DNA from 2 places in the Fictibacillus iocasae genome. Region 1 is predicted to be linked to the other one. Evidence: a T-box and tRNA genes for the amino acid it is inferred to sense, from the RefSeq annotation. Region 1 holds a T-box; the other holds one or more tRNA genes.

Region 1 (10,861 bases):
AAACGTGACGCGTTCCAGATCTTGTTCGCAAAGTTCCACGTGGACTCGACTTTTTCCCAATAGAAGCGGAGGTCGTTGCCAGGTGAGCTTCCTGTTGAAAGGAAGAAACGAAGCGCATCTGCACCGTACTTTTCGATCACATCCATCGGATCGACCCCGTTGCCAAGCGATTTACTCATTTTGCGGCCTTCTGAATCGCGGACAAGACCGTGAATGAGAACATCATTAAACGGCTGCTTGCCGGTAAATTCAAGCGATTGGAAGATCATGCGCGCAACCCAGAAATAAATAATATCGTAGCCTGTTACAAGGACATTCGACGGGAAATAACGTTTGTAGTCTGCACTTTCCTTGTCCGGCCAGCCCATCGTTGAGAAGGGCCACAGAGCAGAAGAGAACCACGTGTCAAGCACGTCTGTATCTTGTTCCCAGTTTTCGATGTCAGCTGGTGCCTCATGTCCAACGAAGATCTCACCTGTTTCTTTATGGTACCAAGCCGGAATGCGGTGTCCCCACCAAAGCTGACGGGAGATACACCAGTCACGGATGTTCTCGATCCAGCGCATGTACGTATTCTCGAAACGTCCAGGTACAAAGTTGACCTTATCGTCCGATGATTGCAGCTTGATCGCTTCTTCGGCGAGAGGCTTCATCTTAACGAACCATTGTGTCGACAAGTACGGCTCAACAACCGCACCGCTTCTTTCAGAGTGGCCAACGGAATGCATGTGCTCTTCAATTTTGAAAAGAACACCTTGGTCTTGAAGATCTTTTACGATCTGCTTGCGGCATTCAAAACGGTCTAGCCCTTTATACGCACCCGCATTATCGTTCATTTTTCCGCCTTCGTCCATAACGAGTACACGCTCTAGGTTATGACGGTTGCCAATTTCAAAGTCGTTCGGATCATGTGCCGGTGTAATTTTTACGGCACCCGACCCAAACTCCATGTCAACATAATCATCGCCTACAATCTCGATCTCGCGTCCGACAATCGGCAGAATGGCTTTCTTGCCGATTAAATGCTGATAGCGCTCGTCTTTCGGATGCACAGCGATCGCCGTATCGCCAAGCATTGTTTCCGGGCGTGTTGTCGCTACTTCAATGTATCCGCTGCCGTCCGCTAATGGGTATTTCATGTGATAAAACGCACCTTGAACATCCTGATGGATGACTTCAATATCTGAAAGCGCCGTTTTCGTCTGCGGATCCCAGTTAATGATGTATTCACCGCGGTAGATCAAGCCTTTGTTATACAGCTTAACAAACACCTCTTTTACTGCGTCAGAAAGGCCTTCATCCAGCGTAAAGCGCTCTCTTGAATAATCCAGCCCGAGTCCGAGCTTTGACCATTGGTTGCGGATAAATTCAGCGTACTCTTCTTTCCATTCCCACGACTTTTCAAGGAACTTCTCACGTCCAAGGTCATAGCGCGAGATGCCTTCTTCTCTCAGCTTCCCTTCTACCTTAGCTTGTGTAGCGATGCCGGCATGGTCCATACCTGGAAGCCATAGCACATCATAGCCTTGCATCCTTTTCGTGCGTGTTAGGATATCCTGAAGTGTCGTGTCCCAAGCGTGCCCGAGATGAAGTTTCCCGGTTACGTTTGGCGGCGGGATTACCACCGTATAAGGCTTTTTGTTCTCATCACCTGTTGCTTCAAAAAACTTTCCCTTCAGCCAGAATTCATACCAGCTGCTCTCCGTTGCTTTCGGATCATATTTCGTCGGCATCGAGATTTGATGCTGTTCCGTTGACATAAGAATTCCTCCTTTTACTTTCTGAAAAATAAAAAAGCCTCTATCATCCAAAGGACGAAAGAAGCTGTTTCCGCGGTACCACCTTAATTTACGCATCATAAAGCATGCGTACACTTAACAGATAACGGCTGAACCCGTCTTCTTCTAGCAGAAATCCTGTTCAAAGAAAATGCTCCAGGGCGACCTTCCATCACACGTTCCTTAGGAAACTTTCACCAAGCGTTTCCCTCTCTTTAAAGGCGTGAAATGTACTCTTCCCCTTCTTAGCGTTCATATAAAAGATGTTTTTATTTTATACTGCTCCCTTTTCCTCGTCAATAGAAAAAGGATTGTCATGATCAGTGTATGCTGTATGAACGAATATGTATAGTCATTTTCACCAGAAACTGCTGCTGGCATACACTAAATTACTTACTCGGAAAAATTAAAATAAGGGTGATGACAATGAGACGCCGCTTCATCGGCCGGTACAGATCGCCTTCTTGGTTTCGCACACTAAAAAGCGCGATAGGTCAGCTGACCGTCCCGCTGTTCATTTTTCAGCTCATAAGAACCATACTATTCCCAGCGTATATTGATTTTTTTATCCTGTTCATCCTGCTGATACTGCACGTATTGTTTTCATATGAAGTCCTTTAAAACAGTTTAATCCATCCTTTTACCGATGATTTGCTAAAGGAAATTGATAACAAAACTGTACATGTTTAATTGATTTGATTTTGCAAACAGAGATTTACTGAACTTCACCTTTGTAGTAAAGTCGCAGACTCCAGCGGATGAGCGAGACAGGTTAGACCTTCCAATGGCGCATGGCGGCGGATATCTCACCTTGTCTAGCTACGGCGCTAGCCCCTCGAGGTCAAATGAGCCAGTGCCCAATAAGTCAAAAACCGATTCTTTAGGTCCCTTTCTCATTTGCTTGCCCTAGGCTAAACGAGCCCACTCGCGCTTTTCGCTACACCCCTCTGGATAAGCGTGCGCCTGTAACGGAATCAACGACTTCTTAGAATTCTAAATGTAACAACGTTTGTGAAATTAGTAGCTTAAAAAAAGGCCACATATAGCGAATCTATATGTGACCTTCGTTATGAGGAGGTGCTGAATCGCCCGGCTGCTGTTCGCCAGCGAGGGGAAAGCGGGATAAGTGCTCGCAAAAATCACGGATTCTTTTCATTGCGGATAAGCGGCTCTCCAAAACGTGAACCACCTCAATCTGAGAGAGCTTGGAATTGCTCTGATAGGCGTCTACTGCGTTAAAGATAGGCTCCGGGAACGAAAGATAGCTGATCAGCAGTTCTCTCTCCTCATAAAGCAAAGGAAATTGTTTTTCATACCGTTTTAACAAAGCGAACCCATCATCCATCTTCCAAGAGCTTTTATGAGCCGCTTTCCGGAAATACATTGCCAGATCTCTGACCGGTGTATCAAGTACCGCTTTCTCAAAATTAAACAGATGGCCTTCTCCACTCTGGCTGTACAGCAGGTGGCTGCGTGACACCTTGCCGTGGCACAAGACACTGCGGTACCTCTTTTCCCTTTTGCATCCTTCATGCCAGCTGTTCAGCGAGCGTTTCGCATCTTCTGCCATGCGCATGGTCTGGTGAAAATGGCTTAAATAGGTCAGTTCGAATGGTGCCATATACGTTCGTTGTTCCGCAAGCTCCGTGAACCGTTCCATTTCAAACTGCCGGCTTTCCCACCGACCCATCAAATATTGAAATGACTGATCAGCCACTTCTGTCAGAAAATCCTGTTCCTTCACTGTTAAAGAATGAATTTTGGCAAGGTAATCGATCAGCACCTCATCCTGAAATGGTGCGGCTCTTTCTGAAGAAGGAAACCATGGCATGAGATAGTAGACTTTAGATCCTTGCTTTACCGTATAGTCACCGTATTTGGTCGGGTAGAGTGGCACCACCTGATGAAAACCGATTTCTGATAGACGCTGAATTACATGAGTAAACCATTCTCTTTCACCGTCTTCCATCGCTGCTTCCTTTAAGGCGAACGTCCCTCTTTTGGTGATCACTTTTTTTACTTTGCCGTAAGATTCAATTCTTTCTGGATACAGATCATAATAAAACAGAACAGGCCCATAATTTTGGAAATCTCCACCTGTTGTCACAGGGCCACCTTCTTTCTGTTGTCATCCATCCATTCCGTTACTGCCATGAGCAGCCTCCGGTTAAGCTCCCATTCTCTTGCAAACCGATCCATACATAACACGGTCTCTTCCAGCCCGCCCGTTTGCAGCTGTCTTATACATTTATCCAATTCCTTTGGCATCATAATTTCGGCAGTAAGGAGCAACCCTTGTTCCTCATGCAAAGGAAAGCCTTTATTCACTTCGGTTAACAGCTTTTTTAAAGATGAAGACCCGCATGATGCTATCCATTCTTGCAAAAACTGCTTGAGAGGTTCAAAGCTTCTGACAGGTACTCCTGCTCCTGCTTCAAAAAACAAAAAGTTCAATACCTTCCAGCCATTCTTTGTACTGATTTCTTGATTCAGCACAGGTGGTTCACAACCATCTGCCAAACGAATCAATGAAAGTGCCTGCTGAGTCCGCTTTCTTGCTTCAGCCAAGCTGAGCCTGATCATGCTTAAGCTGCTAGAAGTCTTCGTTAACGGCAGCGCAAAATCCAGCAAGGATTGAAAATCAAACTCACTCGCATCCGGCTGCAGAACCATGTGTGCATAGTTCTTTTGTCCAGCGGTTAAGAGCTTTGAGAGAAGCGCGCCCCAATCTTTTTCAAACCCTATCATGTCATACGGTTCTTCACTGCAGTCATGCAGGGTAAGCCATTTTTCTTGAAAAGGAACGGAGCTTTCTCCTTTTATTGTACGGATCATTCTGTCAAGGAAAGGGCTGTCTTTCTTTCCCGCTTCATCACGATAAGCGGTATGCCACAGCAGCAGATTTTTGTCTGTCCAAAACCGTATTTTTTTGCACCCGCTGCTGCTGTTGATAATAGAAGGATGATCTTTCCAAGTTACATCAGCCAGTCCGTATCTGTCTTTTAATAGATTAAGCATCTCCATATAATCACCCGCTACCGGGAAGAGGACACAGGGATATAAATGATCTGCCCGGCACTCACTTGATCTTGCTGGATCGACCGGTTGACTCTCAGCAAGGTGTTGATCGACACGTCGTAACGATCACAGATCCTGTCAAGAGAATCTCCGCGCTGAAGAATGTACATCTTCATCTTGGAGAACTTCTCCTCATCACGGTCAAGCATCTTCGTTAAATAAAGAGCATTTTCATCTTGTGTATATTCTTTTCTCTTTTTTACAGGCTCTTCTTTCTTTTCCGTGACCTGCTCAGCATATGGCGCTTCATAAGCTGGCTGTTGACTATAGCTTGCATTCGCTTCGTATGCAGGCTCTTGTTCTTCGTAATATTCAGGCTGCTGCCATTGCTGTTCTTCCTGCTGGTACGCCTCGTATGCAGGAGTGTATGATTCTTCATGCTGCTCTGCTTCCGCCTCATATGCTGCTTCAAAGCTTTCATACTGAACTGGCGCTGCTTCTTCATTTCTGACTTGTGAGAAATGCTCAGCTTCTTGGTCAGCGATCGATTTTAGTGAATGCAAAGAATTCTCATAATACCCTGCTGCATCCGAATCATTCTGCGCCTTGAATTCAAATGATGTTTCGTATGGCTGATGCCTGGCTTCTGCCTGCTCAAAGAACACTGGCTCAGGAGCCACGTTGTTTTCCTCTGAATAAGGAGCACGCGCCTCAAATTGAAACGGTGCAAAGATAGAAGAAGACTCTCTATCTTCCTCCATTTTCACTTGATGGCTGAAGGAAGCAGGCTCAGGTTTCGATGCTTCTGCAGCGGCAGGCTTCTCTTCCGCTTCTTGCTGTCTTTCATCTTTTATGCCCGTTATGCAGACAGACGCGGAAAGCTCAAGGCAAGCTGGATTTGGAAGTTCGTAATCAAATGATTCGACCGCTACCATAATTTGATCGGCACGTTCTACGCGATAGGTAGGGATCGTGATGTCTACAGGAAAACGATGCTGAATCTCCACCAGACCATCTTCTTTAACTGATAACTGTGTTAACGAGCGATACGAGACTTGTTCACTAAATTGACTGCTGCCTAAATCAGACTGGTCACCATCCTTTGCGCTGGCTGGCTCGTATTCACCGCTCAGCACAAGTGCACCCGTAATAGAAACTTGCCCGTTTTCTTCCTTGATTGAAATCTCCGGATCCAGAGATAATGCATATACCTCAGCTACTTCCTGTCCCTTCTTCAACCAGACAGACTCCTCAATGGAGAAACGCAGTTTGGATTGACCCATGCCCTTCTCCTCCTTTCAATGCATATAGTTATACACTTAAGGTATATGCCCCTTGTCTGTGGCTTATGAAAGAAAACTTAATGGTTTTGATTTATACATTCTAGTATTCTAAGAAGTGTTGATCTCCGGTACAGGTGCACGCTTTCCGCGTGGCGGGCAGAAAAGCAGGAACGGCTCGTTCAGCCCCGACAAGCAAATGAGGAAGGGGCCTAAAGAATCGGTTTGTGACTTATTGGGCACTTACTCATTTGACCTCGAGGGGCTAGCCGTTCCTGCTGGACATGGTGAGCCCTTCCGCTAGCCAAGCGCCTTTGGAAGGTCTCACCTTCTCACTCATCCCGCTGGAGTCGGCACCTTTCACTGCGATCAACTTATTCAGAGAAGAATTCTAGATGTTTATCAAAAGCAATGAATATACTATCTACAGTCAATGAACGTAAAGCATTTTTTCAGATAGCAATGCTATTCAGTATGTAAGTTTTGTATTTTACAGATCAAATTCCAAAACAAAAAACCGGCTATGGATGCCGGTTTTTTGTGTGTTTATTATAGTTGTGAGAAGACGGTGTGGAAGGCTTTGATAGTTTTTTCGATGTCTTCGTCTGTGTGTGCGGTTGATAGGAAGAGTCCTTCAAACTGCGATGGCGGAAGGGAGATTCCGTTTTCGAGCATGAGTTTGAAGTATTTTTTGAAATGGTTCAAGTTGGATGATTTTGCGCTTTCATAGTCTGTTACGTTTTCACCGGTGAAGAAGAAGCCGATCATGCTCCCTGCACGGTTAATATGGTGAGGGATGCCGTATTTCTCCGCTGCTTCGCGAATACCTTGAGCGAGTCGGTCACCTTTTCTTGTGAATTCTTCGTAGGTTTCCGGCGTCAGCTGGCTTAACGTATGATACCCGGCTGCCATCGCCAACGGGTTTCCGGATAAAGTGCCCGCCTGATAGATCGGTCCGCTCGGAGCGATCCTCTCCATGATCTCCCGCTTGCCGCCGTATGCTCCGACTGGAAGTCCGCCGCCGATCACTTTGCCAAGGCATGTCAGGTCAGGAGTCACGTTAAAATATCCTTGCGCGCATTCATAGCCAACACGGAAGCCTGTCATGACTTCATCAAATATTAGTAGTGAGCCATATGTTTCAGTGATTTCCCGAAGACCTTCCAGGAAACCCGGCTCTGGAGGTACGACTCCCATGTTTCCGGCAACCGGCTCCACAATAATGCAGGCGATGTCGTCTCCGAATTGTTCAAAAGCGTATTTTACGCTGGACAGGTCATTGTACGGCACCGTGATCGTATTGCTAGCGACCGATTCAGGTACACCTGGTGAATCCGGCAATCCGAGTGTCGCGACACCTGAGCCTGCTTTGATTAATAACGAATCACCATGTCCATGGTAGCAGCCTTCAAACTTTAAGATTTTGCTGCGGCTTGTGTAGCCTCTTGCAAGGCGCAGAGCGCTCATGGTCGCCTCTGTGCCAGAGTTCACCATTCGGATCACTTCAACAGACGGCACACGATCAATGACAAGCTTGGCAAGCTTTGTCTCCCATTCGCTCGGTGCTCCAAAGCTGGTTCCCATCTCCGCTGCTTTTTTTAGCGCTTCGACCACTTGATCATCAGCATGTCCTAAAATGAGGGGACCCCATGACAGGACATAATCGATATATTCGTTGCCGTCGATGTCATAAATTTTCGATCCTTTGCCTCTTTCCATGAAAACAGGATCCATTTCAACTGATTTGAACGCCCTTACCGGACTGTTCACGCCGCCTGGCATATATTTTTTCGCCTCAGCGAAAGCCGCGCTTGACTTTTTAAACTCCCTCATGCCATCCACTCCGTTTCTTTAGTTTAGCTCAAGCCATCTTGCCATATCTTTTGCATGATACGTAATGATCAGATCGGCTCCCGCCCGCTTCATGCTTGTCAAAGTTTCTGTGACAACACGCTGTTCGTCAATCCATCCGTTTTGTGCGGCCGCTTTGATCATGGAATATTCACCGCTCACGTTATATGCGACGATCGGTACCGGATAGCGGTCTTTTAAGTCACGGATTATGTCCATATACGATAGAGCCGGTTTGACCATAAGAAAATCCGCGCCCTCAGCAAGATCTGATTCTGCCTCACGAAGCGCTTCCATGCGGTTTGCAGGGTCCATCTGATATGTTTTGCGGTCGCCGAACTGCGGTGTGCTGTTCGCAGCGTCACGGAACGGTCCGTAGTAAGAAGAAGCATATTTAACCGCATAAGACATAATCGGAACGTCGACGTACCCTGATTCGTCGAGCCCCTGGCGGATCGCCGCAACAAATCCGTCCATCATGTTGGAAGGCGCAATAATATCTGCACCCGCTTTTGCCTGAGAGACGGCTGTCCGGGCAAGAAGCTCCAGCGTCTCATCGTTTTGCACTTCACCGTTTTTGATTACGCCGCAATGGCCGTGATCGGTAAATTGGCAAAGACATGTGTCGGCGATGAGTGTCAGGTGAGGGTGCCATTCTTTCATCTGCTGTAACGCGCGCTGTACGATTCCATTATCATCATAAGCTGATGAACCGCATTCGTCCTTCTCATCCGGCACGCCGAACACGATGACCGACTGCAATCCTAATGAGACGACTTCCTCCATCTCAAGCTTCAGCATGTCCATGGAAAGATGGTACACGCCTGGCATGGAAGGAATCTCGTGTTTAACCCCGTTGCCTTCCACAACAAACACAGGATAAATGAAATCATCTTTCGATAGTTTCGTTTCTCTGACAAGGGCTCTCATGGAATCTGATTTTCTAAGTCTTCTGTTTCTTTGAAACGTCATGTTTGATGTTCCTCCTTGTAATAACCGCAAAGCGTTTCAAAAATGCCTTGCTGTGTATGTTCATCGGCTGTGAATATCGATTGAAACCCGTCTTCTTTTGCCCGAAGTGCAGTTGAAGGGCCGATGCAAAACACCGGCTTGCCATGTAAGTAATGCGCGTGTTTTCTGAACGCGGATACGGCAGACGGACTCATGAATATGTAGGAATCCATCTGATCAGCGCCGTTGAGGTCAGGGTTCTCTTTTTCAATGGTGTGATAGACAATCACTTCATCCACTTCAGCAATACCCTTCAGCGCTCTTTTTATGGTTTGCGGTGCAAGATTGCCTTTTGGAAACAATATCTTTTTGTTTCTCGCTTTTTTTTTCAGCAGTTCCGCGACATCTTTTCCAGTATACGATTCAGGCATTGTGTCGGCTGTTATTCCATAGGCTGTCATCGCATCGGCGGTTTTTGGACCGACGGCAACAGTTTTGACCGATAATGGCAGGACGAGTGCACTATTTTCCAAACAGCGAAAAAAGTGCTCTACGCTGTTCGCGCTCGTAAACACAATCCAGTCATAATAAGCTATATTGCTGATCATCTGGCGTGTACTTTCATTGCCAGCAGGTTTGATCGAGAGCAGCGGGTAAAAAAAAGCCGTTCCCCCGCTATTCGTAATAAGAGAGGAAAGCAGTGTGCATTTCTCTGCCTCCCTCATGATGCCTACCTTCTTGTGTACCAGCACGTCTGATGCTGCCATCTAGCTGTTCAAGTCACGCTTCACGGCTGCTAAAATACCTGCCGCACCGCGCTGCTTCAGCTTTTCAGCGAGTGCGAGCCCTAATTCAGACGCGTCATTGCCTTGCATCGTTTCTTTAATGACTGTCTTTCCATCAGGCTCAGCCACAAGCGCCGTAAGTTCAATCTTTCCATCTGTCTTGGTGCCATATGCCGCAATAGGCACTTGGCAGCCTCCTTCAAGCGAGTGAAGCAGCGTTCGCTCAGCAAAAGTAGTCTCCCTGGTTTCCTTGTCATTCAATTTATCCAAAAGCGCTTTCACATCTGTATCATCGCTTCTGCATTCAATCGCAAGTGAACCTTGTCCTACTGCAGGCAAACATTCTTCAACGCTTAAAAATTCGGTCACCGTCTCACGGCTCCAGCCCATCCGTTCCAGACCGGCTGCCGCAAGAATGATCGCATCGAACTCACCCTCTTCAAGCTTGCCTAAACGGGTATCGATGTTTCCGCGGATCGATTTGATCTCAACGTCCGGCCGCACCGCCAAGATTTGAGCGGCGCGTCTCAGTGAACTTGTTCCGACGACAGCGCCTTCTGGCAGATGGCGCAGGCTGTTGTATTTTTTGGAGATGAAGGCATCTCTCGGATCTACCCGTTTAGGTGTGCAGCCGATTTCGAGTCCTTCTGGCAATTCAGACGGCATGTCTTTCATGGAATGCACTGCAATATCGATTTCTTTATCCAGCATAGCTTGTTCAATTTCTTTGACAAACAACCCTTTACCGCCGACTTTTGACAACGTGACATCAAGGATAACATCGCCTTTCGTGACGATTTCCTTCACCTCAAAGTCATATGGAAGCCCGAGTTCCCTCAGCTGATTGATAAACCAGTTTGTCTGTGTGAGAGCGAGCTTGCTGCGTCTAGAACCGACGATGATTTTCCTCATATCGTAAAACCTCCGATTAATTTATCTGTACCATAAATGAAATTCCGTAAAAGCAGAAGATAAAAAATAGTTGATCAAAACAACAAGAAATGCCGCAGCATTCCACTGGGCGAGTGCTTTACCCTGCAGGCCGCGTGCCGTTTTCTGATAAAGGAATGTGCTATAGATCGCGATTACGATAAACGAGGAAACGACCTTTGCATCTAGCAGAGAAAAATCAGGAACTTTAAGGTGTGCCCAAATGACGCCTAGTATAAGGCTGAGCAACAGCAGCGGCACTCCGACC
Region 2 (10,861 bases), on a different contig from region 1:
AGCCTGGAACAAATAGATCAGGCTTTAACAGCCCATCGATTGTAGGTCCTACACTGGTATAGGCTGCCTTTATATCATCGGAAAGAGAAACTGTATCACGGTCATCGATGGCACCTACAGTTAATACACGCGGATGGATACCGGGTGAATTGACCTTTCCGTCTGGACCCGAATTCCCAGCGGCCGCTATTACGAGAATTCCGGCATTAAACGCGGACTCACAAGCTTGAGCAAGCGGATCATTGATGTAGGAGGTGTAGGCTTCCACACCAAGTGAGAGATTCATAATTTTAATATTTAATCGTGCTTTGTTTTGTATGCAATAATTAATTCCCGCGATAACCGTCGAGACGCTGCCATCACCCGTTGCGTTCAAGACTTTAACGCCGACAAGAGTTGCTTCTGGAGCAGGGCTGACATATTTTCCTCCAGACGCGATGCCGTTACCCGCGGCACAGCCGGCGCAATGTGTCCCGTGGCCGTTATCATCATAGGGAGTTGTCCGACCTTGAACAAAATCTACGAACTCGACGATTCTATTAACAGGCTGTACAAAATCTGGATGAGGATGGATGCCTGTATCCAAAACGGCAATCGTGACTCCCTTTCCTGTCAATCCGAACGCGTTCTTTGCATATGATCCACCTACACTAGGTGTGGCTACATCCAGCGACGCTTTAACAGGAGCATCTAGATGGAGCATGGCTACGTCTGCGTGATCGGCAAGCTTTCTTATGTTTTCCAGCTTGATTCTCCCAGCTAAGAAATGAATTTCGGAAATGTTATGTGTTTCTTTTTCCGCAGCTGTTAACGAGCATAAATCGGTTATTTTTTTTGCTTTAGCCTCATTCGTTAATCGGATGAGTAGCGGAATAGGATCAGATTTTTGCGAAGTGTTAGATTGAACCGATTTTAAACGGTTTAAAAGTTTTTCATCCAGCTTTTTCTGGCTTTTTAATATCCAATCCATCTATTAAATAAATCTCCCTTCTACTGCTTTGCCTTAAGAAGACAATAACGAAAATGTTCTTTTGCTAAGAACATCCCGTTTTACAGCTTATGCAGACAAGCTCGCAAAGGTATAGATGATTGGTGTATGAATGGATAAAAAAGAACAAAAAAAGCCGGGAGGAATCTCCCGGCTGCGGGTTAAGAGTTTTTTTTAGGCTTCCATGTTACCTTGCCGCAAGTAGAACAGCCTTGCTTTTTAGGCGGTCCGAACAGCGTTTTCACTTTGGAAGCAGCTTTCGCTTTCGCTGCTTTTATCTCTGTGTATTTTTTTTGGACATCCTTTTTATTCATCCTTGCCTCTCCCCTTTTTAAAATTCAGGAACGTATGATTACTATATTCTGATCCTCGGGACGGGGTGTGCTTATTTAACTGAAATGGACGGATGACATCCGTGTTTTTTTTAGGATAAGAGGAGGGAAAGGGTGAGATTACAGAGCGCTGCGGGCTGGATTGGCGAAATGGATTTATCGGGTGAACACGTGTTGGTTGAGAACGTATGTCTGCAGAATTGGAATGATAGACGGCCGATTCGGCAATTTGCCAACTATCGGAATCATCCGTTCGTATTGCTTTTTCTTCTGGTTCTTTATTTCTGGTAATGGAGGAAACCGCCTTTTCAGCAGTCATCCTTTTTTGAGTAGAGGAAAAGGATGGAGCGATTACATTCAATAGTTTATCGTTCAATGTGTGGTAATCCCATTCTGTAATGCTTGACAGCGAAGTGAATTCCTTGCGGAGGCAGATCTGGATGATCATATAAGAGAGATATTCACACATATTCGTCTCATGCTCCGCGCTTATGGTTATGTGAAGCTTCCCTTTTTTAGGCTTTAACGTTATATGCTTGTGCACGGACTTCTGAACACTCGTCACACCATCTGGCTGAACAGGGTTTAAATAGAAGGTTTCACCTGATTCTGTACGTACACTCAATGGCACATGATGCACAGGCTCTAATTGGATGTACAAGTGCTGCAGGGCAGAAGCTTCTGGATGATTGGTTAAGGATATTCCAGTATGCTCCAAAAGTTGGCTTAGCTGTTTGAATTTTTTTGGTGATAGGCCATGCACACCCATCATAAAAGTGGAGAGAGCACCTAATATAACGTTTGCTTCTTCTATTAAACTTAAACCCCAGTAAGGACAGAGAAGCTTGAACTGTTCATATTCCTTCTCTGTGACAGAACAGATCATTTTGCTGTTAAAATACAATTCCTGCACTATGCCACACCTCGGCTTTCTTCTAAAAATAGGCATCTGTTTCTGTGTCATTACCTGCTTCAATTCCATAGTATGTATGGAATCTTAAGAACATGATGAGGAAAGGAAGGGAAAAGATGGGATACAATCACAAGCACATCCCGAAAGCAGCGAACAGCTTGCAGGATGAATGTATACGCGTTCAGAAAGTTTACGACTGGGTGACCGATTCACTTACTGTCCGAAAATCTGTCGCTTTCTCTCCAGAACAGATCAAAAAGATAGAAAAAGCGATGGATGACCCTTGCCGCAGACCGCTTAGAATCGTGACAAAGGTGCCAAAAACACCTCCAGTCTTTCCGCTCTCCGAAAGCGAACCGGGCAAAAAGCACACTGCACATTTTCTGTGTGAACAAGTAGGAGAAAAAAGGAACGTCACGGTTTCCTTAAACGGCGGCTTTGCCGACGCTCAGCTTGTTGATCTGCTGTTCACAACTGACGTAAAAGTTCAGGTAGTCGATCGAACCGGAGAAGTGGTTACAGAGTTAATCGTTAACGCATCTGTATTTGAGTCATTCGTCCTCTGCTATCCAGATGGCACGGATCTCTTCTGCCGAATCACAAAGATCTTTTCAAGAATTCCTTCAGGTACAGTGCTGTTGAACAATCCAGCCCCGATGAGCTTTGATATCGAGATCACATTCTGTGTCGATATTCAAGTAGAAGCTGAAGTGAAGCTTGAAGTGCTGGCGAAGTTCTGCTCACCTCGTGAAAACGATCTTGTAGCACCAGAAGATGTCAACATGTGCCCGCCGATCACGTTCCCGCAGCAATGCCCGGATATTTATCCGCGCCCGAACTGTGATTGCTCTGCAAAGGGTGAGGCGAGCGGATTGACTGGCAATAACGCAACAGAAAGCGGAAGGCTTGCTATCTTAGTGGATATTTGCCCGAACTGCAGCATTACCAACAGCACTTTCCGCCTAAGCTTCAACGATACGAATACGAGCGATGGGCAAAAGGATTTCAACTTTACAGCAACATCATTCGACCAAGATACGCTTTGCTGCGAGCCTTGCCAAAACGGCTTAAAGCTGACAGTATCCGGCGGAGGACGGGCGAGCTCCAACGGTGAATCCTACGACTTTAACCTTGCTATCGTACAAAGCGACGGCAGAAACCAGTTCCAAGTTCAGCTTATCGATGGAGAAGGTGTCACGGTGTTCGAGTCAGGCATCGTTAGTGCAGATTCAGGAGATATTGAACTTGAGGACTGCGTAACATTTGAAGATATCAAGTTCAAACATCAGCCATAATAAGCGTTTTAGAGGAAAAGAGGAGAGGGATTCTCCTCTTTTTTGATTGAAAAAGGAAAAGGCAGGCCACCACCTACATACAATAAGAAAAGGAGCCTATCATTCAAGGGGGAAACAGCATGAATACACAAGATAAATTAAGCTATGAACGATTAATATCGCGAACAGAATATTATAAAGAAAAGGCACTTGATCTAGAGAAGAAATTATTATTCGCAGAAGAGCAAATTGAGAAGCTAGAAAGCGATCTGCAGCAAAACGGGAACGCCGAACTTGTGGAAACAAAAGAAAAAGAACTCACTCATCTGAAAGCGGAAATGGAGGAGCTGGAATATAAGCTAAAGCGTTCTGAAAATGTGGAGCTTGAAAAGAGAATCAGCGGATATGAAGAACTTCTCAGCAAGATTCAGCTTGAATTGAATGAAAAAGATCAGCAGATTGATTTATACCAGCAGCGGATAAAGAGCATGGAAAAAAGGCTGAACATCAATCGAATGCTAGAACCTGTCTTGGCAGGAGAAGATGCTGCGGGGGCTGCACATGAAACGTCTGCCAAAGAGAAAGAAGAGGTACGCTGTACCAGCTATTTTGATTACTCTGTTATCTTTACAGAAGAGAAAAACGGTTTCATTCGAGGCTCCATTCATATGGAAAATACAGGGCTTCAGCCCATTACGAACCCCCACATCTGTTTCAGGTTCTTACCCGCCGAGGCTGCTGCGATGAAAGGGAAGATCCTTTCACTATTGTCCAATCCATCGGCAGAAGAAATCGGGCAGTCACAATGGATGTATATGGACAATGAATGGGCGGCCAGTGCAAAAGACCGTGGTGAACTATGGATATGCCCATTAAAAGAGACAGTCCTTGCTCCAGGAGGACAGCTCTCATTAAATGATTTCCAGATTCCATTTAAAAAACAGATCGACAACAACATTACAGTGGAAGCGTTTCTGTATTTTCATAAGCAAAATTATAAGACGAAGGCCGTTAATCATATTGCGGTCAATTTTTAGGCAGTGTGCCTATACCCCTTCTTTGGTCAAGTGCATAAAATGTACTATACCGAGAAGGAGGTTGTAGAATGTCAGAATCCTACGATAAGAAGAAAATCTACTACACCGATAAGATTATCATCCGTGCCAAAAAGGTCATTATTAAAGAAGAGGATTGCTGGTCAGAGTCATCTAGCAGCCATAAGCATGAATCATCCTTGAAATGTTCCAGCACGAGCAGCTATATCCCAGAATCTTCTTCCAGCAGCTATGTGCCAGAGTCGTCATCCAGCTGCAGCAGCATTGTACCAGAATCGTCTTCCTCAAGCAGTTATATTCCAGAATCTTCTAGCAGCTATATCCGAGAATCGTCGTCATCATCCTCGAGCTCCTGTTCAAGCTCAAGTTCGAGCAGCTATGTCTGTGAATCGTCTTCGTCCAGCAGCTATGTCTGTGAATCTTCCTCCTCTTCATCCAACTGGTGCGATGTCTGTAATCCAAAGAAGAAAAAGAAAAAGAACGACTGCTCAAGTTCACTTTATGATCCTTGGGTTTAACAGAAAAAAGAGCCGCCTGCTGTGAATAAAAGCGACAGGTGCTCTTTTTTGCATACATTTAAACCATTCTGGGTATCGAAGGAAAAGGAGGGGTTTCGAATGTCGTACCTATTGCCAATAACGAATTTTACCTCAGTGCAGTATGCAGAAAGGATGCTTCACCGTTCAAAGGGATTGCCGCGCATCTCTTCTGTCATTCCGGTTCAGCTTTCGCTACGGGATGCAAGAAAAAAGGAGCAAATGCTGCGTCCTAGAACAGAGTACATTCGAAATGCTGGCTGTACAGCCGGATTGTATGTTAATGAGTTGATCTAATTTTCTTAGGAAGCTGTATCGGCATAGCGTGCAGTTCACCTTCCACCATTTCGGCATACATCACCTCTTTTATAGAGTGAAAGCCTTGGTTGGATAGCAGCTGATTCAGCATGTTTTCTGTCAACTGTGCCGTCTTTAAATTGTCATAGATCGTCTCTCCATCAATAATTACAGTAACAGGAAGCTCGGCTTCTTTTCCTTGAAGATGAAGCTCCTCTCGGTTGGCTGAGCCATACATATATTTGGGCAGAACAGAAATGGTGCCATTCGTTTCAAGGATAGCGTAATGAATCTCTCTCATACTGAAATAGCCTTTCTGTCTGATCAGGTTTTGCAGCTGATTCACATCAAGCTTATTCCTTTTTAATTCTTCCCTTACGATTAAGCCTTCTCGAATGACAATTGATGGAGCTCCTTCCAGCATTTTTCGCATTCCTTTGACTTTCTGAGACAAGATTTCAATACCGTAAACTAGACCACCCCAAACAGCGACCGCATAAAATATCATCCATAAGTTTGTTTCTGAGTCATAAATAGCATTTCCGAGCAGTTCACCGAGGATAAGGGATGAAATGAAATCAAAGGGTGTCAGCTGGGTGATTTGAGTTTTGCCCAGTACTTTCGTCAAAATAAACAACGCAATAAATCCAAAAAATAGTTCAGCAGTCAATGACCCGATGTTCACCGCTCACACTCCTTTTTGTATTAGTGTGGACCAATACAAAAGCTTGTAAACAAAAAAACATTGACCCTCATTTAAGGGGCCAATGTTTTCTTCATGGTCACGTGGGGTATTCCTGCGTCAAGAAACGTTTCAGTAGAAATCGTCGTGTATCCTAGTTTACTATAAAAGGGTTCAGCCTGAGTTTGTGCGTTTAATGTAAGAGAGCTATACCCCTTTTGCAAGGAATAGTGCTCCATGGCTTTCATCAATTCATCACCAAGACCTTTTTTGCGAAACCTTTTTTCGACGCAAACGCGTTCCACTTTTCCTCCGTCGCCATATGCTCTTAACCGGCTCGCGCCGACCGGCATGCTGTCCACATACAAGACAAAATGAAGAGATTCTCCTTCAAGGTGGTCAATTTCCTCTTCTTCCGGTATTTCCTGCTCTATGACGAAAACGTTTTTCCTGATGGCCAATGCGTCAAGAAATCCTTCATCAGTCGATAAGTAGGTTTGAATCTGCATTCTAACGGCCGGACCTTCCTTTCAATCTGAATGTTTCATATACGGTCCATGATCCGTTATCAAGCTGATAGAGAAGCTGGAAACGGTCAATCGTCTCAGAATGACGGATATCGAGCATTTTCAGTCTTTCTAAAACATCGGAGTGTTCGTCATCAGATAATTTTTGGCCTAATGTCAGATGCGGAACAAAATTATAAGGCTGCTCATGCTCAAGCGGTCCAGAATATAACTGGTCATGAAGAGCGGAAAGATTGCTGTTTTCTTCCACTTTTAAATAAATCACATTGTTGACAGGGTAAAATGAGCTTACTTTTGTAATATCGATCGTTATAGGATCCGTCTCTGCCGCGATCCGCTCAATATAGGAGATGATGCTCTTAACTTCATTCTCGTCAGCTTCAAAAGGATCTTTCAACGTAATGTGAGGAGCGATTAAAGCATAGTGCGGATCATAGCGTTTACGGTAAGAATTAACTTTATCCTGCAGCATTTTAGATGGAAACATTGCAATTCCATATTTCATAAGTGGTCCTCCTCATCTTTTTGCCTAGTATATCACAACATTCTGTCACTTTCCCACTGCCGTCAGTCTTGAAACATAAAGATAAGAGCGGGTTCGATATCATGCTGCCAGTGAGCCCATAGGTGTCCGCCTTGAAATTCTTTGTATTCATAGTGCAAGTTTTTATCTGTTAAAATCTGGTGAAGCTTTCTGTTAGGATCGAGAAAATTTTTCACCTCACCGCTCGGGACCTTAAAGGCAGATTCTTCAGTTCCGATGGATTGATAGATTTGAATAGTCTGCATTTTATCGCTGGACTTTATCTCTTCCATTAAAACCTCTGGCACATAAGGAGATTGAAGGATGAGCTTTCCGAACGTGTGAGGATAGAGTGTTGCCGCTTTTAATGAGATATAGCCTCCTAATGAATCGCCTATCAGCGCGGTGGATCCACCGAGCATCAGGGTGTTGAATTCTTTTGAGATCCATGGAACAAGTTCATGAGCTAGGAATTTGAGATAGGCATCATGCTTGTCTCCTTCTGGGCGGTATTTGCGGTTACGGTCATCAATTCCTTTATGAAGGACACCAATGAGGATGAATTCTCTTATTGACTCATCTGTCATCAGCCGGTCTGCCGTCTTTGCCAGTTTGCCAAGCTGAAAGTAATCTCGTCCGTCCTGTGCAATTAATACCGGATATTTAATGAGTGTTGAGTATTTGGGTGGAAGATAGACAAATAACTCGATCTCCTCATTTAACTGCGCGCTGTAAAGGGAGCGGTCTTCTATCTTTCCTTGCAGTATAGCCATCTTTTTTGCCTCCTTGAAAAAAAGAACGTAAATATAAATAAGCGCTTACATCGCGTTCATTTTAACATAAGATGGTATAATAAACGTACTAATCGATTTCGCTAAACGCTTACCATTATGAATGAGGTGATGTTTTGAACAGAAGAGTGCACAGTCGTGATGTGGAAGCAGCCGCTAGAGCCTTGCTGATTGAACGAGGTGTTACGACACCTGATATAGCTGAGATCGTCTATGAAATGCAGGCGCCTTTTTCCCCGAACTTATCGCTGGCAGAGTGTGTGGAGAGCGTAGAGGCCGTGCTTACCAAGCGTGAGATTCAGCACGCGGTGCTTGTCGGAGTAGAACTGGATAAACTGGCAGAAAGAAAGATGCTATCAGAGCCATTGCAGTCCATCGTTGAAAGTGATGAAGGCTTGTTCGGCGTCGATGAAACGATTGCCCTTGGAGCTGTATTCGGTTATGGAAGTATCGCAGTCACTACATTCGGCCATCTGGACAAATATAAGACTGGCATCATCCGCAAACTGGATACGAAAACATCAGAAGGTATTCATACGTTCCTCGATGATCTTGTTGCAAGCATTGCTGCGAACGCATCTAGCAGGCTGGCACACAGGCTGCGCGACAGAGAAGAGAACCTCAGCCCGATTGAACTGAAACTGCATGATGAGGAAGAAAAGATCGGGTGACGTTTTAAATTAAGGGGTCCGGTACCATTAATCAAGGCATGCTGATCAGAAGCGGTTTGGCTAGGTTGGTACCGGTACCTGTCCCTTACGAAAAAAAAGAAGAAAAAAGTTTCGTAATCTAGTTGACAGCTTGCTTGCTTTCGAGTAAAGTAGGTATTGTCTTTAATACATAAGTTGATCCGATAGCTCAGCTGGGAGAGCGCTACCTTGACAGGGTAGAGGTCGGGGGTTCGAACCCCTCTCGGGTCACCATAACTTTGATATGAATAAGAATACATAGATAAACAGAGCCGCTCAACTGCTGAGCGGCTCTGTTTTAATTTATAGAAATAAATGATGAGCGATTCTGTTCGGGCTCTTAGTTGAAAATTGAGAAATTGAGATTAGCCTTACACAAACAAAAGACTGAAACAGCATCGTTTCAGCCTAACCGGCCTTTCTTTATGCACTGGTTTTCTTTAACGTCTGAAGAAGGTCAAGCAGCCTGTCAAGCTCCTGGCTGCACCGTATGGTCTCATTGGCTGTCATCCCGAAAACCCTTGCTGTGTGAATCAGCTGCTTTCTTTTTAATTCTATTAAATAGTCCATTCCTGCGGCCCCCTGAATGACAATCTCTCTAAAAAGGTATATACATACTATCGTAAGAAGATAGTTGATTTTTAAGGGTTTCGGGAAAACTTCCTATCAATCGACAAAAATTTACAGTTGGAGGCGTCATATGAATAACAAACGAACCGTATTGATAACAGGAGCGGCAAATGGAATCGGAAAAGGGATTGCTTCGTATTTTCTAAAAAGAGGATGGAATGCTGTGCTGACAGACATTGATCATCAGGCATTGGCCAAGGTAAGAACAGAGTTCAAGATTTCTCATCCTGAGGCTGAAATCACAGCAAAAGCTGCCGATGTGTCTGATCCTGAAGCCGTAAAAGCATTGTTCGCTTCAGTGGGGCAGCTTGACGCACTCGTTAACAACGCGGGTAAAATGATTTATAAATCGCTGTTTGAGCTGGATGTGGAAGAGTGGGATACCGTGTTGAACACCAACTTACGGGGTGTGTTCCTCTGCTCACGTGAAGGTGCCAAAATAATGAAGAAACAAGAGAACGGTGTCATTATCAATATAGCATCAACACGAGCTTCCATGTCTGAACCCGACACGGAAGCGTATGCGGCTTCCAAGGGAGGAATAGTGGCATTGACCCATGCCTTGGCTGTATCACTCAGTCCATTTCATATCCGAGTGAACTGCATTAGCCCTGGGTGGATTGAAACAGGAGATTATTCATCGCTAAGAGAAGTGGATCATGACCAGCATCTGTCTAATCGGGTCGGCGTCCCAGAGGATATTGCCAGAGCCTGTTATTTTTTGGCGGACACGCAAAATGATTTTATAAATGGGCATAATATGGTGATAGATGGCGGAATGACAAAAAAGATGATATATGAACATTAATTTTTATCAGCACTAATTTGTTGCACTCGGGGAAAAACGTTTCTCTAGACCCACCCGTTTTCTCTTTTTTACACTATGGAAAGGTTAACTTACTTGCACGAATATTTGCTGCTCGGCTAAACAGTTACCGAAGGCTGACTCAACTCAAATGGCTTGGCGTCAGCCAAGTTTCTCAAAGATAAGTAAGTGAATGTGGAAAAGGGAGTCGAACGTATGAACGAAAACATGCAAAAAAAGGTCGAGAGAGGCGTTTACTTCAGCCTTGGTGCCTATATCTTTCTATCGATCGTCAAGCTTGCGGCCGGCTGGAAGTTCTCTTCTGATGCCCTTGTGGCAGACGGATTAAATAATGCAACAGATATAGTGGCTTCTGTTGCCGTATTGATCGGATTAAAAATATCGCGAAAGCCTGCAGATGATGATCATCCTTATGGCCATTTAAGAGCAGAGACCATCGCGTCGATGGTCGCATCTTTTATCATGGTGGTCATCGGTTTGCAGGTATTAATTTCTTCGGTGAAAAAAATTTTTGCAGGTACAGGAGAAGAACCGTCGTTTCTGGCTGCAGCTGTCGCTGTTTTTTCTGGAGTGGTTATGATCGTGATTTACGCAATGAATATGAAAACAGCAAAAGAGACGGACAGCCAGGGGCTAAAAGCAGCCGCTCTTGATAACCGTTCCGATGCACTGGTCAGCTTTGGCGCAGCTGTCGGTATTGCTGGATCACAAATCGGCTTGCCTTGGCTTGATTCTGCGGCTGCCGTACTAGTTGGTTTGATCATTATTAAAACAGGCTGGGATATCTTTTCGGAAACC

The links. A T-box is a leader RNA that pairs with one kind of tRNA and senses whether it is charged. The one in region 1 lies ahead of ACFQPF_RS06190 (valine--tRNA ligase), so its partner is inferred to be a tRNA-Val.
Region 2: it has a tRNA-Val gene. The T-box ahead of ACFQPF_RS06190 (valine--tRNA ligase) is inferred to sense a tRNA for this amino acid. The anticodon was not compared.

Annotation. Positions count from the first base shown of each region.
Region 1 is NZ_JBHTCP010000012.1:49,552-60,412, forward strand. Features, by position in the region: gene ACFQPF_RS06190 (valine--tRNA ligase) at 1-1,760, opposite strand, end outside; T-box leader at 1,808-2,034, opposite strand; gene ysxE (spore coat protein YsxE) at 2,830-3,885, opposite strand; gene ACFQPF_RS06200 (hypothetical protein) at 3,882-4,802, opposite strand; gene spoVID (stage VI sporulation protein D) at 4,814-6,079, opposite strand; gene hemL (glutamate-1-semialdehyde 2,1-aminomutase) at 6,626-7,909, opposite strand; gene hemB (porphobilinogen synthase) at 7,928-8,899, opposite strand; gene ACFQPF_RS06220 (uroporphyrinogen-III synthase) at 8,896-9,603, opposite strand; gene hemC (hydroxymethylbilane synthase) at 9,646-10,575, opposite strand; gene ACFQPF_RS06230 (cytochrome c biogenesis protein) at 10,597-10,861, opposite strand, start outside.
Region 2 is NZ_JBHTCP010000014.1:158,446-169,306, forward strand. Features, by position in the region: gene ACFQPF_RS09090 (S8 family peptidase) at 1-970, opposite strand, end outside; gene ACFQPF_RS09095 (hypothetical protein) at 1,150-1,302, opposite strand; gene ACFQPF_RS09100 (hypothetical protein) at 1,295-2,233, opposite strand; gene ACFQPF_RS09105 (BMQ_0737 family morphogenetic spore coat protein) at 2,350-3,528, shown strand; gene ACFQPF_RS09110 (hypothetical protein) at 3,648-4,544, shown strand; gene ACFQPF_RS09115 (hypothetical protein) at 4,613-5,080, shown strand; gene ACFQPF_RS09120 (hypothetical protein) at 5,180-5,395, shown strand; gene ACFQPF_RS09125 (DUF421 domain-containing protein) at 5,379-6,080, opposite strand; gene ACFQPF_RS09130 (GNAT family N-acetyltransferase) at 6,152-6,586, opposite strand; gene ACFQPF_RS09135 (YjcG family protein) at 6,588-7,109, opposite strand; gene ACFQPF_RS09140 (alpha/beta hydrolase) at 7,172-7,900, opposite strand; gene ACFQPF_RS09145 (phosphatidylglycerophosphatase A family protein) at 8,035-8,589, shown strand; tRNA gene ACFQPF_RS09150 (tRNA-Val) at 8,766-8,841, shown strand; gene ACFQPF_RS09155 (Spo0E family sporulation regulatory protein-aspartic acid phosphatase) at 9,031-9,177, opposite strand; gene ACFQPF_RS09160 (SDR family oxidoreductase) at 9,308-10,045, shown strand; gene ACFQPF_RS09165 (cation diffusion facilitator family transporter) at 10,259-10,861, shown strand, end outside.